DNA from 3 places in the Streptomyces sp. NBC_01622 genome. Region 1 is predicted to be linked to each of the others. Evidence: riboswitches for the same ligand, from Rfam matches in the RefSeq annotation. Region 1 holds a riboswitch; each other region holds the start of a gene.
What was found. A riboswitch is a leader RNA that binds a small molecule or an ion and turns the genes downstream of it on or off. The one in region 1 is predicted to bind cyclic di-AMP.

Region 1 (4,193 bases):
GGTCCTTCACGGCCATGTCCCGCCTCCCCTTCACACGTGCGTACGTCCCCGCACACGGTACGGGACCGGGTGCGGGGACGTACGTACGACTGGCTAAGGATTGACCCGGTGGGCTCCTGGCGTGGTCAGCCCGTTACCGGTCTCAGCCCTTGAAGCGCGGGAAGGCGCTGCGGCCCGCGTACTCCGCCGCGTCGTCGAGGATCTCCTCGATGCGGAGCAGCTGGTTGTACTTGGCGACGCGGTCCGAGCGGGCCGGGGCGCCGGTCTTGATCTGGCCGCAGTTCACCGCGACGGCGAGGTCGGCGATGGTGGTGTCCTCGGTCTCGCCGGAGCGGTGGGACATCATGCACTTGAAGCCGTTGCGCTGGGCCATCTCGACGGCGTCCAGGGTCTCGGTCAGCGAGCCGATCTGGTTCACCTTGACGAGCAGGGCGTTGGCGGTGCCCTCCTCGATGCCGCGGGCGAGACGCTCGGGGTTGGTGACGAAGAGGTCGTCGCCGACGATCTGGACCTTGTCGCCGATGCGGTCGGTGATGACCTTCCAGCCGGCCCAGTCGTCCTCGTACAGCGGGTCCTCGATGGAGACGAGCGGGTACGCGGAGACGAGCTCCTCGTAGTACTCGGTCATCTCGGCGGCCGAGCGGGACTTGCCCTCGAACTCGTACTTGCCGTCCTTGTAGAACTCGGACGCGGCGACGTCGAGCGCCAGCCCGATCTGCTCGCCGGGGATGTAACCGGCCTGCTTGATGGCCTCGATGATGAGGTCGAGGGCGGCGCGGTTGGACTCCAGGTTCGGGGCAAAGCCGCCCTCGTCGCCGAGGCCGGTGGACAGGCCCTTGGTCTTCAGCACCTTCTTGAGGGTGTGGTAGACCTCGGCGCCCCAGCGCAGCGCCTCGGAGAAGGACTCCGCGCCGATCGGGGCGATCATGAACTCCTGGATGTCCACGTTCGAGTCGGCGTGCGAGCCGCCGTTGAGGATGTTCATCATCGGAACGGGCAGCAGGTGCGCGTTCGGGCCGCCCAGGTAGCGGAAGAGGGGCAGGTCGCTGGCCTCGGACGCGGCGTGCGCCACGGCGAGGGAGACGCCGAGGATGGCGTTGGCGCCGAGCGAGCCCTTGTTGTCGGTGGCGTCCAGGTCGAACATCGCCTGGTCGATCAGGCGCTGCTCGGTGGCGTCGTAGCCGACGAGCTCCGGGCCGATCTGCTCGATGACGGCGAGAACGGCCTTCTCGACACCCTTGCCGCCGTAGCGGTTGGGGTCACCGTCACGCAGCTCGATGGCCTCGAAGGCACCCGTGGAGGCGCCGGACGGAACGGCGGCACGACCCGTGCTGCCGTCGTCGAGGCCGACCTCGACCTCGACCGTGGGGTTGCCTCGGGAGTCCAGGATTTCCCGGGCTACGACGACGTCGATGGACGGCACGAGCATCTCCTTCTTGGGGTCTGACGCGGCTACGGCAACACCGCAGCGGCTCTGCGAGACGAGCCTAACCGGCTCGGGGCGATTGGCCATCCGGTCGGCCGCCTGATGGACAGAACCGAGAGTAAATTGTTTCCGAACGGAACAAAAAGGTTCCCTGAAGCGGAAACAAAAAAGCCCCGCCCCGGTGCGTACGGGGGAACACGCACCGGAGCGGGGAGCCCGTGGGGGACGGGGGTGACCCTCACGAGGTCTCCATGATGGAGTCCACGGTTGTGAGGGCGCTGTGGTTCAGCTGAGAGGCCTGTATGTCACTTCAGGTGAAGCTGCTGGCCCGGGTAGATGAAGTCGGCGTCGTCGATGATGCTCTTGTTCAGCTTGAACAGCTGCTGCCAGCCGCCCTTGACCTTGTGCTTCTCGGCGATGGAGCTGAGGGTGTCGCCCTTGACGACCTTGTACTCGCCGTCACCCTTCTTGACCTTCTTGCCGGTCGGGGTGGAGACGGTCTTCTTGGCGGCCGGGCGCTCGGCGGAGCGGGAGGCGGTCGTGCTGGACGTGGAGCGCTCGGTGGTGCTCTTGGAGGAGCTGTTCGAGCTGCTCGACGAGCTGGAGCTGCCGCCGGAGTAGGTGGCGCTCGACAGGCCGGTGCCGCAGACGGGCCAGGCGCCCTTGCCCTGGGAGGCGAGAACCTTCTCCGCCACGGCTATCTGCTGGGACTTGGAGGCCTGGTTCGCGGTGGAGGCGTAGGCGGTGCCGCCGTACGCGGCCCACGTCGAGGCGGAGAACTGCAGGCCGCCGTAGTAGCCGTTGCCGGTGTTGATGGACCAGTTGCCGCCGGACTCGCACTGGGCGACGGTGTCCCACTCCGAGGCGGTGGCGGCGGAGGCGTTGCCGGCCGCCATGAGCGGGGCGGCGATGGCGACGCCGGTCACGCCGGCGAGCGTGGCGACGCGGGTGGCCTTGGACGGACGGCGGTGCTTGCCCTTGCTGGAAAACAGCATGGAAAATCCCAATCCCCTCACCGACGCCTGCGAGGTGAGCTGTCGGGTTCGGGCCGTGTGAGTTGCCCGGCCGCGCACCTCACGGTGCGCGACTTAACCCCAAGCCGGTTCCGGTCGTCTCTCAACTCCCGGGCCCGGCACTTACCTTGGGTCCCCCGCTCCTGCCTACGGCGCTTGACGCGACGAATGTTCCCGGAGGCCGCTGGCAGGACTCGGCGTGTGCGGCAGCCGGGGCTCGTGGTGACGAGCGGCCTTGACCGTAGACAGGGAAACCACGGAATTTCAAAGACGATCAGGGCTTCTGAGACTCATCCCACACTTTCACCAAAGCGGACATTCGGCGCGAAGTATGACGTGAACTCCCGCTGTTTTGCTGCTACTTTCCGCCCGTTTCAGCACTGACGTCCAAGGTCTGACCGGCGACAATCGCGGTCGGATCGGCGCCTATCACCTTTTTGTTCTCGGCATAGAGCGCGCGCCATCCGCCGCCGAAGTCAAGGGAGTCGGCGATCGACGCGAGGGAGTCGCCGGCGCGGACGGTGTAGGTCTGCGGCACCGCACCCTCCTCGGCACTCGCTCCGCGGTGCTTGCCGGTGGTCTGCTGCTCGACCCCTTGGTCGGCGGCGCCGTCGAGCGCGCCGGTGTCGACGAGGCTCCACTTACCCACCGCCTGCTCCGAATTGTCCGATTCATCGAGTTTCGGAGATGCGGTGGTCGAGCTGTCGTCCGCCGAAGGGGTGGTGGACTTGTCGGACTTAGTGGGATTGTCCGTTGCGGAGGGAGTGGGGCTCTGCGAGTCGCTGCCGGACGAGTCGGAGGGAGTCGGTTCCGTGTTGCCGGAGTCGGACAGCCCGAACGATCCGGAGGCACCGGAAGAGTCGGAGGAGTCCGAAGAACCCGAGGAGCCTGACGAGCTGGTCGACGGCGAGTCGCTCGCGACGCCGGTGTCGACGTTCGCCGAGCCCGAGGTCGCGGTGAGGCCGGAGAGCAGCGCGCAGGTGATCCACGCGGAGGTGCCCTTGGCGTCGAGGATCTTCTCGGCGACGGCTATCTGCTGGGAACGGCTGGCGAGGTCGGCGGTCGGGGCGTAGTCCTCGCCGCCGTACTTGTTCCAGTCGTCCTGGGTTATCTGGAGCCCGCCGTAGTGGCCGTTGCCGCTGTTCTCGCTCCAGGAGCCGCCGGTCTCGCATTCGGCCACCTTGTCCCAGGTGGTGCCGTCGGCGGCGTTCGCGGCGGCGGCGCCGAGGAGGGGGATGGCGATGGCGGAGCCGGTCACGCCGGCCGCGACGAGGATTGCCGGAGCCTGACGGGGGCGACGGTGACGACCGTTCCCGGAGAGCATGCGGAGGCCTTTCGCGTGACGACTGGGAGAGCACGCGGCGGGTGCTGCGGGGCGCCGCGCTGGTACGTGAACGTAGCCGCAGTCGATCACTTGTCACAAGTTAATGCCACGTAGATCACGTGAAGATCACAGAGTTGAGGAACTGTCATCTTCGGGTTTACAGGGCGAGATGGCCTGTTCGGTCGGGTTCGGTCCGGGATTACGGGGTTGGTGTGCCCTCCCGTGGGGTGAACTCCACAGGCAGGGTGCGCAGTCCGCGCATGATGAGGCCACCGCGCCAGCGCAAGTCGGCCGGATCCGCCGCGAGTTGGAGGTCGGGCAGGCGGGTGAGGAGGGTGGCGAGCGCGGTCTGCCCCTCCAGGCGGGCGAGCGGGGCGCCGAGGCAGTAGTGGATGCCGTGGCCGTAACCGAGGTGTTGATTGTCACGCCG
Region 2 (4,193 bases), 2.0 Mb from region 1:
TCGTCTCCAACCACAGCGGCGACCCGGTGGCGGCCGAACTCCGCGACGCCGGCATCGCGTTGGTGGCCTGCGGCAAACCGCTCGGCCCCGCCTCCAAGTACAGCTACGTGGCCGCAGCCGACCGCGACGGCGCCCAGGAGATGGTCCGCCACCTCATCTCCCGGGGCAGACGCCGCATCGCCATGGTCACCGGCCCGCTCGACGCCCCCGGCGGCCCCGACCGCCTGGCCGGTTACCGGGACGTCCTCACGGAGGCGGGCTTGCCCCACGACCCCGCACTCGTGGTGGAGGGCGACTACCGCCGCACGGGAGGCGAGGAAGCAGCCCGCCGACTCCTCACCCAGGCCCCCGACATAGACGCGGTGTTCGTGGCCTCGGACCTCATGGCCCTAGGAGTCGTCAACACCCTCCAGCAATCCGGCCGTTCGGTCCCGGATGACATCGCTGTCGGAGGCTTCGACGACTCGGCGGCGGCCACGGCGATCACCCCGGCACTCACCACCATGCGGCAGCCCTACGACCGCATCAGCGCCGAGATGGTCCGCATGCTGCTGGCTCAGATCGCCGGCGAGGACACGGCGGGCGTGATCCTGCCCACCGAACTGGTGGTCCGGGAGTCGGCATAACCGCCGTAACTGTCAAACCAACCGGAACTCGGGTCAACGGATGTGAAGGCAGCAGCCGTCCGGTTCGTGTCGAGTCGGTGGGGCGTTCCATCCGTATTCTCTGATCATGGCCGCACCCCTCGCATATGCACTGATCGCCACCGACCTGGACGGAACGCTGCTGCGCGGCGACGACACACTCTCCGACCGGTCCCGCATCGCACTGGCGAGGGCGACGGCGGCCGGCGCCCGGCACCTGGTCGTCACCGGCCGGCCCGCCCCGAGGGTGCGACCGCTCCTCGAAGACCTCGGCAGCAGGGGGCTCGCGGTGTGCGGACAGGGCGCGCAGTTGTACGACGCCGGCGCGGACCGTCTGCTCTGGTCGGTCACCCTGGACCGGGAGTTGGCGGAGACCGCGCTCGGCAAGATCGAGGCGGAAGTGGGCCAGGTGTACGCGGCGGTCGACCAGGACGGAGTGGACGGCCTCACGCTGATCGAGCCCGGCTACCTGATGCCGCACCCCACGCTGCCCGCAGTGCGGGTGGGCAAGCGCGACGACTTGTGGTCCGAACCGATCAGCAAGGTGCTGCTCCGTCACCCGGCCCTGGAGGACGACGAGTTGGCGTCCACGGCGCGCTCGGTGGTCGGTTCACTGGCCTCGGTCACCATGTCGGGCCCCGGCACCGTCGAACTCCAGCCACTCGGCATCACCAAGGCGACGGGCCTCGCCCTCGCCGCCCGACACCTCGGCCTCCACCCCTCCGACACCATCGCCTTCGGCGACATGCCGAACGACATCCCGATGTTCGACTGGGCGGCACATGGAGTGGCGATGGCGAACGCCCACCCCGAACTCAAGGCGGTGGCGGACGAGGTGACGTCATCGAACGAGGACGACGGCATCGCGGTGGTACTGGAAAGACTCTTCGGCTGAGCTTTGAATGGCGCCGAAGGGGCCCATTCGGGGGCGCGGGGCTGTGTCAATTTGCGGCTCCGCCGCGCGGGCGCGACCAGCCACGACGGCGCGTCAGACGCACAAACAACCCGTCGTGACTGGTCCCACGTTTCTAGTAAGCCCCGTAAACGTTGTCGATCGACCCGTACACCGCCGCCGCGTAGTTGCAAGCAGCCGTGATGTTCGCAACCGGGTCATACGGGTCGAACGAAGTCCCGGCAACGTGATACGCGTTGAACGTCGGGTCGATGACCTGGAGCAGCCCCTTCGACGGCGTACCGGCCGCCGCGTTGGAGTCCCAGTTGTTGATCGCGTACGGGTTGCCGGACGACTCACGGATCACGTTCCGGTAGATCCCGTTGTACGTCCCCGGAATCCCCTTCTGCGCCATGATCGCGAGCGACTCACGGATCCACCCGTCAAGGGTGTTGGGGTACCCGGCGACCGTGGTCGACGAGGTCGTGGCGGCCGAGGCGGTGGTCGCCCCCACGACGGGCAGGGCGAGGATCGCGACACCGGTACCGGCGACAACGACACGGCGGACAAGGCGGGCGCGGCGGGACTGAGCGGATGCAGGCATGACGAGGTTCCTCTCCGTCGCCTGCGAGGTGAGCTGTCGGGTTCGGGCTGGGAGGTGCCCGGCCACGCCCTCACGGACGTGACTTAACCCCAAGCCGTCCCGGTCGTGCTGACCGGTCCGGCGACTTACCTGGGTCCCCCGCTCCTGCCGTGCGAGAAGTTCGTGACTGGGATGCCGGGCGGCGGCAGGATTCGGCGTTCCGCTCGACAGGCCCGGAAACTATGCGAGAGCACATGTCCGGAACAAGTGGCGGAATCACACCTAACCCGTATTGACCTTGATCTGAGGCGTATGGGGCAGTTGATCCTTTGCGTAAGCCAAGGTTCAACTGTCAATAGCCGCAAGGGGAAACCTAAAAACACAGGACCACAGGTCACCCACAGAAATACGTGACCCAACTCACGACGGGATTAAGAACGGCAAATCGGGCATTCGTCCTCAACTGGCAGTTCTCGGAATCCTTTTCTCCCAGGTGCGATGAAAGATCACTTCGCTGCCCTCGGTGCAGATCACCTCATTCGAGGTAATAAAGTCCGTTTCGTCGCAAGTGATCTCGGACCGCGTGCGCACGGTCGTGTCCCATCCCAGCTCCGGCCGATGCAGCCGGATCGTCCAATCGGACCGCGTACGGGCGGACAACGGATCCGACTCGTCGATCGTGTACGTCTCCAGCGCGTCCTCGGTGAACTCAAGCCCGTCCGGATACACACGCGTGCCGCCGTACCGGGGATCCACCTCCAGCCGCCACTCGCCCTTCGCCACGTCCCGCACGACCAGCCGCTCGGGCCGCGGCTCGTCCAGCGTGGCCGGGTAGTTGACCCCGATCGGCGCGGCCTCCTCGGGCTCGTCGAAGCGAATGTCGTAGGTCAACTCCCGCTCCCGCACGGGAAGTTCCAGCGCACTCCCCTCCGGATCCAACGTGAACCCCGCCCCCGACTCCGGCTGCGGCCAGATCCACGGCCAGTACGCCGACGACACCGCGAGCCGGATGCGATGCCCGGGCGGGAACGCGTGCCCGATGGCGTTCAGCTCGAAGGTCACGTCCTCCGTGGCGCCCGGCGTCCACGGCACCGCCCGGTCCCGCCCGTGCCGAGCCGACAGGTTCAGCACCCCCCGGGTGACCAGCGTCGAGGAACCGTCCGGGGCGACATCGCACAGCCGGGCGATCACCTGCCCGCGCTCCACCTCACTCGTCAGCCGCAGCCGCACCCTCGGCCGCCCCAGCACCCACGTCTCGGCCGGCACCTCGAACTCGAAGCACGCCGACCGCGCGTCCTCGTCCCGCTGGTCCGGCGGCAGGTCGGCGTCGTTCCCGAACGGGAAGAAACGGCCCGCGTCCACACCGGTGTGCATGGGGGAGCGGACCACGACGGGCGCGCCCCGCAGACCGTACGTCGTCGTCTTCACGTGCGGCGAGGGCCACGCGGGCTCGCCGACCCAACGGCCGGGCAGGGTGTCGTAGACCGTGGCCGGAGGATGCGAGTCGCTGACGTAGGCGCGCAGGAGCGGGTCGGCGGTGACTCCGGTGTCCCCCGTGCCGGAGGCACTGTCGGATGCAGGCTTCAGCCAGTGGTCCCACCAGCGGAGGGTCTCCTGGAGGAAGCCGATCGCGGGTCCTGGCGGCAGGCCCCGGTCGGGGTACTGGTGGGACCACGGCCCGATCAGGCCGCGCACCCGGTCGGGCGGGAGGTGTTCGACGAGCCGTAGGACCGTGTCGCGGTACGGGTCGTGCCAGCCGCCCACCGCGAGGACGGCCGCCCGGATCGCGCCGTAGTCCTCGCAGACGCTGCCGTGCTTCCAGTAGTCGTCGCGGAGCTGGTGGGCGAGCCAGGTGTGGATGAACGGGTCGATCCGTTCGAGGCGCTTGAGCCACATGTCGCGCCAGATCAGGCCCGCGTACTCGGGGTCCGGCGGGCGGGCGACGAAGGCGAGCATGGTGGCCGCCCAGGCGTGCAGGTCGACGGCGAGGGCCGAACCGCCCATGTAGTGCACGTCGTTGTCGTAGCGGTCGTCCGTGGCGCAGACCGTGACGATCGCCTTCAACGGCTCCGGG
Region 3 (4,193 bases), 4.2 Mb from region 1:
CGTACTGCCGTACCCCCGGATGCCGCTTCCACGTCTGCGCGTTGTCGAGCCGGACGACGACCGGATACGAGTGGAACTTGCCCGCCGCGCAATAGGGTTTGCAGTCGTTCACCCAGTTGACGCCCGTCGCCGTCGCGGAGTTGGCGTCCCAGTTGGTCCAACGCAGCGATGCCAGACGGCTGTTGCCGTCACCGCAGGCGAGCACGAAGTCGGCGGGGCGCACCTCGGGATGCCAGAGGCAGTCGACCAGCACGGGGACCGCGGACTGCCGCTGGGAGACCGGTTGCGCGCGCACCGTCGCCGGGGCCGCGGACGAGGTGTCCACGGCCGGCGCGAGCAGGGCGGCGGCACAGACCGTGACGAGTCCGACCATGGTGTGTTTGTACATGTCCGCTCCCGGCCGCCTGTTCGTACCCGTCGCTCCGCACCCGCACCGGTGGTGGGCCCGCCCGGCGAGACACGGTCGTCGTCCGTCTTCCCGTTCGACGCTACGACCGTGTCCTGGGTTCCACCACTCGTACAGACCAACGACGCGGCCCGCCGGGAGTAGCGGGGTGCACGCGACCGGCGCCGGGAAACCCCGGCCCCGAGCGGCTCAGGCGGGCCGTACGGCGCCCCGGATGGCGGCCGAACCGGCGTAGAAGATCGACTCCTCGCGTATCGGCGTGCCGGGGCTCGGCGCGTGGATCATCAGGCCGTTGCCGGTGTAGAGACCGACGTGGTCGATGCTGTCGTAGAAGAAGATCAGGTCGCCGGCGCGGATGTCCGTGAGGGGGACGAGGGCGCCCGCGCCCGACTGTTCCTGGGCGGTGCGCGGGAGCAGGACGCCCGCCGCCTTCCAGGCGGCCTGGGTGAGGCTGGAGCAGTCGTACGCGTCCGGTCCCGCCGCGCCCCACAGGCACGGCCTGCCGATCTGTGCGCGGGCGAAGGCGAGGGCGGTGGCGGTCTTGCTCTGGGTGCCGGCGTCCGGTGCGGTGGGGGTGACGCTGGCGGGCGTCGGGCTCATGGGCGGGGCCGGAGGGAGCGTGACTTCCGGGGCCATGGCCGGAGGGGCGGGGGGTGCGAGTGCGGGGGCGACGGACGGGGCCGCGGCGAAGGAGACCTCGGGGGCGGGGGCGGTCGGCTGCCACTCCTGCTGCGGCGGGCGCCAGGACGGTTCCGGTGCGGGCTGCCAGGCGGGCTGGGCCGGGGGCTCCTGGGGGATCAGAGGCATCTGCCCCGTGGACCAAGCAGGTTGCTCGGTCACTGCGGGCATCTGCCCTGTCGACCAGGTCTGTTGCTCGGTCACTGCGGGGAACTGGCCGGTGGACCACGGCTGTTGCTCGGTCACCATGGGCATCTGTCCGGTGGACCAGGTCTGTTGCTCGGTCACCATGGGCATCTGTCCGGTGGACCAAGTGGTCTCCGGCGCGGACCAGGCCGTCTCCGGGAGCGGCCAGGTGGCGCCCGTCGGCGCGGTCTCGGTGCGCGGTGCGCCGATGGCCGGGAGCAGGTCCAGGCTCGCGGTGAGCGGGTCGAAGGCCGGTGCCGGGGCGGTCGCGTACTGCTGTGGTGCCATGACGCTCCCGGGCGGCACCTCGACGGCCGAAGCGGGCGGTACCGGCGGCAGGTCGAGGACGGTCGCCGGAGGCATCTGCGACATCTGGGCCTGAGCCATCTGTGCGATCTGGGCGATCTGAGACATCTGCGACGCCTGCGACATCTGGGCCTGAGGCACCTGCGTCTGCGACATCTGCGGCATCACAGGTGTCTGTTGTGCGCCGGGAGGCAGCGCGGCGATGGGTGCTGCGGTCAACTCCAGTGCGGGGGCCGTGAGTTGCGGGGCGGTGGGCTCCGGTGCGGCGGTGGTCCCCGCGGTCAGTTCGGCCACGGCGCGGCCGGGCTGCGCTTCGAGCGCGCGGTCGGTGCTCTGGGGCTCGGGACGTCGTTCGGACCGCTCGGGGCGGGATTCCGCCGGGCGGGCCGGGGTCCTGCCGGGCGGCAGGATCGCCGGTACGGTCGGGCCCAGTTGGGTGCGGGCGCGGTCGAACAGTTGCCGGGTGACGGCTTCGACGGCGGGGTCGGAAGGACGTGACGCGCTGGGGCGGGACTCGACACGCTTGCGCGGTTTCCCGGACATCGCACGTGTGGCGTTGTAGTTTCCGGTGGCCGTCTCGGCCCTGTCGTAAAGGGAGTTGATCCGCCGCTGGACTTCGTCGCGGCTGGGTCGGTCGTCCACGGTGGGGCCACTGCCTCCGGTGCGCGTGCGTCGTTCTGCCGGCATGGCAGACCTGCTCCTTCCGCTTCGCGCCTACCGGGTTAGCTGTCGGGTTCGGGCGTCGATCACGGAAGGTTTGCCCTACGGTCCTTGCCCTGAAGGGCAGTTGGACCGATTCACCCCAAGTTCGGTTGGGTCCCCGGCTCCGGCTGCCGCGAGCGACACGCCGGACTCGGCGCAAGCCGTGCGGCCCGGCGCCGATCGCCGGAGTAGGTCGTACGGCCTGAACGTCAACTTAGCCAACGTGTGTGCCTCGTGTGAAGGTTGAAGCGCGATATGTCCGATACGTATTTGTGACCTTTACCTCGCCCTGGTGTGTCGAGGGGGCAGGAGCCCGCCGGGGCCGGTGATCCATAAGAGGTCGCTATGAATTTCTGGGACGGTTGAACACACCGGGACCGGGCTCCGTATTGGGTCGGGGGATTTCCATGCCGGGACGAGCCGGGCCGACCGATACGTGTAGGAGCAACTTCCTTGGCACGCAACACGCGCAGACGCCCCACAGGCGCACGACGCGCGACGATGGCAGCAGTCGCCCTGATGCTGGGCGGCGGAGGACTGGTGGCGGCGAACGTCTACGCGTCGGCGTCCGAAGGCGGTTGGGGCGGTGACTCCGCCCAACAAGGGTCTCCGGACGCGGCGTCGCGAGGCGCGACGATCGACTGCCCGGACATCGGCACCCAGTTGACGACGGTGCCCGACGAGGCGAAGACCGACGTCGACAAGGAACTCGCGCTTCTGGACCAGCAGATAACCGAGGCCTACCAGAAACTCCGGGACTCGACGGAGTCCATTCGCCAGGACGCCTCTTTCGCCGACAACGCGATCATGAATCCGCTGAAGGAGAAGCGGGCGGCGACGATCGGACGGATCGACGACGCCATCGCACGCGTCGGGGACCGCCCCCAGGGACTCGACGCCCTCGCCGGCTGCACCCTGATCGCGCCCACGAACGAGACCGGCGACCAGGGCGGCAACGGCGGCGACCAGAGCGCCAGTGCCAGTGCCAGCACCGGAGACCAGGGGCAGCAGGGCCAGCAGCAGTCCACCAACGGGCCCGTCGCCTCGGACTACGCGGACATCACCTCCGTACAGCCCAACGTGAACGCTCGGCAGGAGCAGGCGGGCGCCTCCCGCGGCACGTTCGTCACCGCCTGCGGGGTGAACGAGAACGGCCTGTTCAACTCCGACAACGTGATCGTCGCCCCCGGCGTCACCAACGGCGCCCACCACTTCCACGACTACATCGGCAACCAGTCCAACAACGCCTTCGCCAGCGACCAGGACCTCGCGAACGCCGACACGAGCTGCGAGAACCCGGGCGACAAGTCCACCTACTACTGGCCAGTCCTGCGCCTGCAGAACGGCAAGCAGGAGCGGGACGCCGACAAGCCCGGCGGCGGCACGGAGGGCAACACCGGTGAGATCGTCACGGCCAAGCAGGTCACCCTGACCTTCGAGGGCAACCCGCAGAGCAAGGTCGTCGCGATGCCGCGCCTCCTGCGCATCATCACCGGCGACGCCAAGGCCTTCGTCAACGGCCCCGCCAACGCCAACGCCTCCTGGAGCTGCACCGGGTTCGAGGACCGGCAGCTCAAGGACAAGTACCCGCTGTGCCCTTCCGGCAGTGACGTGGTGCGCACCTTCAAGTTCCAGAGCTGCTGGGACGGCCGCAACATCGACAGCGCCAACCACCGCACCCATGTGGCCTTCGAGGCCGCCGACGGCGCCTGCCCGGACGGCTTCAAGGCCATCCCGCAACTGGTGCAGCGGATCGTCTACGCCGTCGACGCGCCGAGCCTCCAGGACGGCGGCAGGACGAGCCCGCTGTTCGCGGTGGACTCCTTCCCCGAGCAGCAGCACAAGCCCGTCACCGACCACGGCGACTTCATCAACGTCTTCGACGAGGGCCTGATGAACGACATGGTCACCTGCA

Region 2: another riboswitch for cyclic di-AMP. It lies ahead of OH768_RS30720 (transglycosylase SLT domain-containing protein); the one in region 1 lies ahead of OH768_RS21055 (transglycosylase family protein).
Region 3: another riboswitch for cyclic di-AMP. It lies ahead of OH768_RS02370 (NlpC/P60 family protein); the one in region 1 lies ahead of OH768_RS21055 (transglycosylase family protein).

The regions. Positions count from the first base shown of each region.
Region 1 is NZ_CP109293.1:4,687,765-4,691,957, forward strand. Features, by position in the region: gene OH768_RS21045 (septum formation initiator family protein) at 1-16, opposite strand, end outside; gene eno (phosphopyruvate hydratase) at 143-1,429, opposite strand; gene OH768_RS21055 (transglycosylase family protein) at 1,732-2,421, opposite strand; cyclic di-AMP (ydaO/yuaA leader) riboswitch at 2,431-2,604, opposite strand; gene OH768_RS21060 (transglycosylase family protein) at 2,798-3,763, opposite strand; gene OH768_RS21065 (cytochrome P450) at 3,963-4,193, opposite strand, start outside.
Region 2 is NZ_CP109293.1:6,661,612-6,665,804, forward strand. Features, by position in the region: gene OH768_RS30710 (LacI family DNA-binding transcriptional regulator) at 1-626, shown strand, start outside; gene OH768_RS30715 (HAD family hydrolase) at 733-1,539, shown strand; gene OH768_RS30720 (transglycosylase SLT domain-containing protein) at 1,673-2,140, opposite strand; cyclic di-AMP (ydaO/yuaA leader) riboswitch at 2,146-2,347, opposite strand; gene OH768_RS30725 (CocE/NonD family hydrolase) at 2,579-4,193, opposite strand, start outside.
Region 3 is NZ_CP109293.1:531,426-535,618, reverse strand. Features, by position in the region: gene OH768_RS02375 (hypothetical protein) at 1-388, opposite strand, end outside; gene OH768_RS02370 (NlpC/P60 family protein) at 596-2,263, opposite strand; cyclic di-AMP (ydaO/yuaA leader) riboswitch at 2,272-2,445, opposite strand; gene OH768_RS02365 (DUF1996 domain-containing protein) at 2,780-4,193, shown strand, end outside.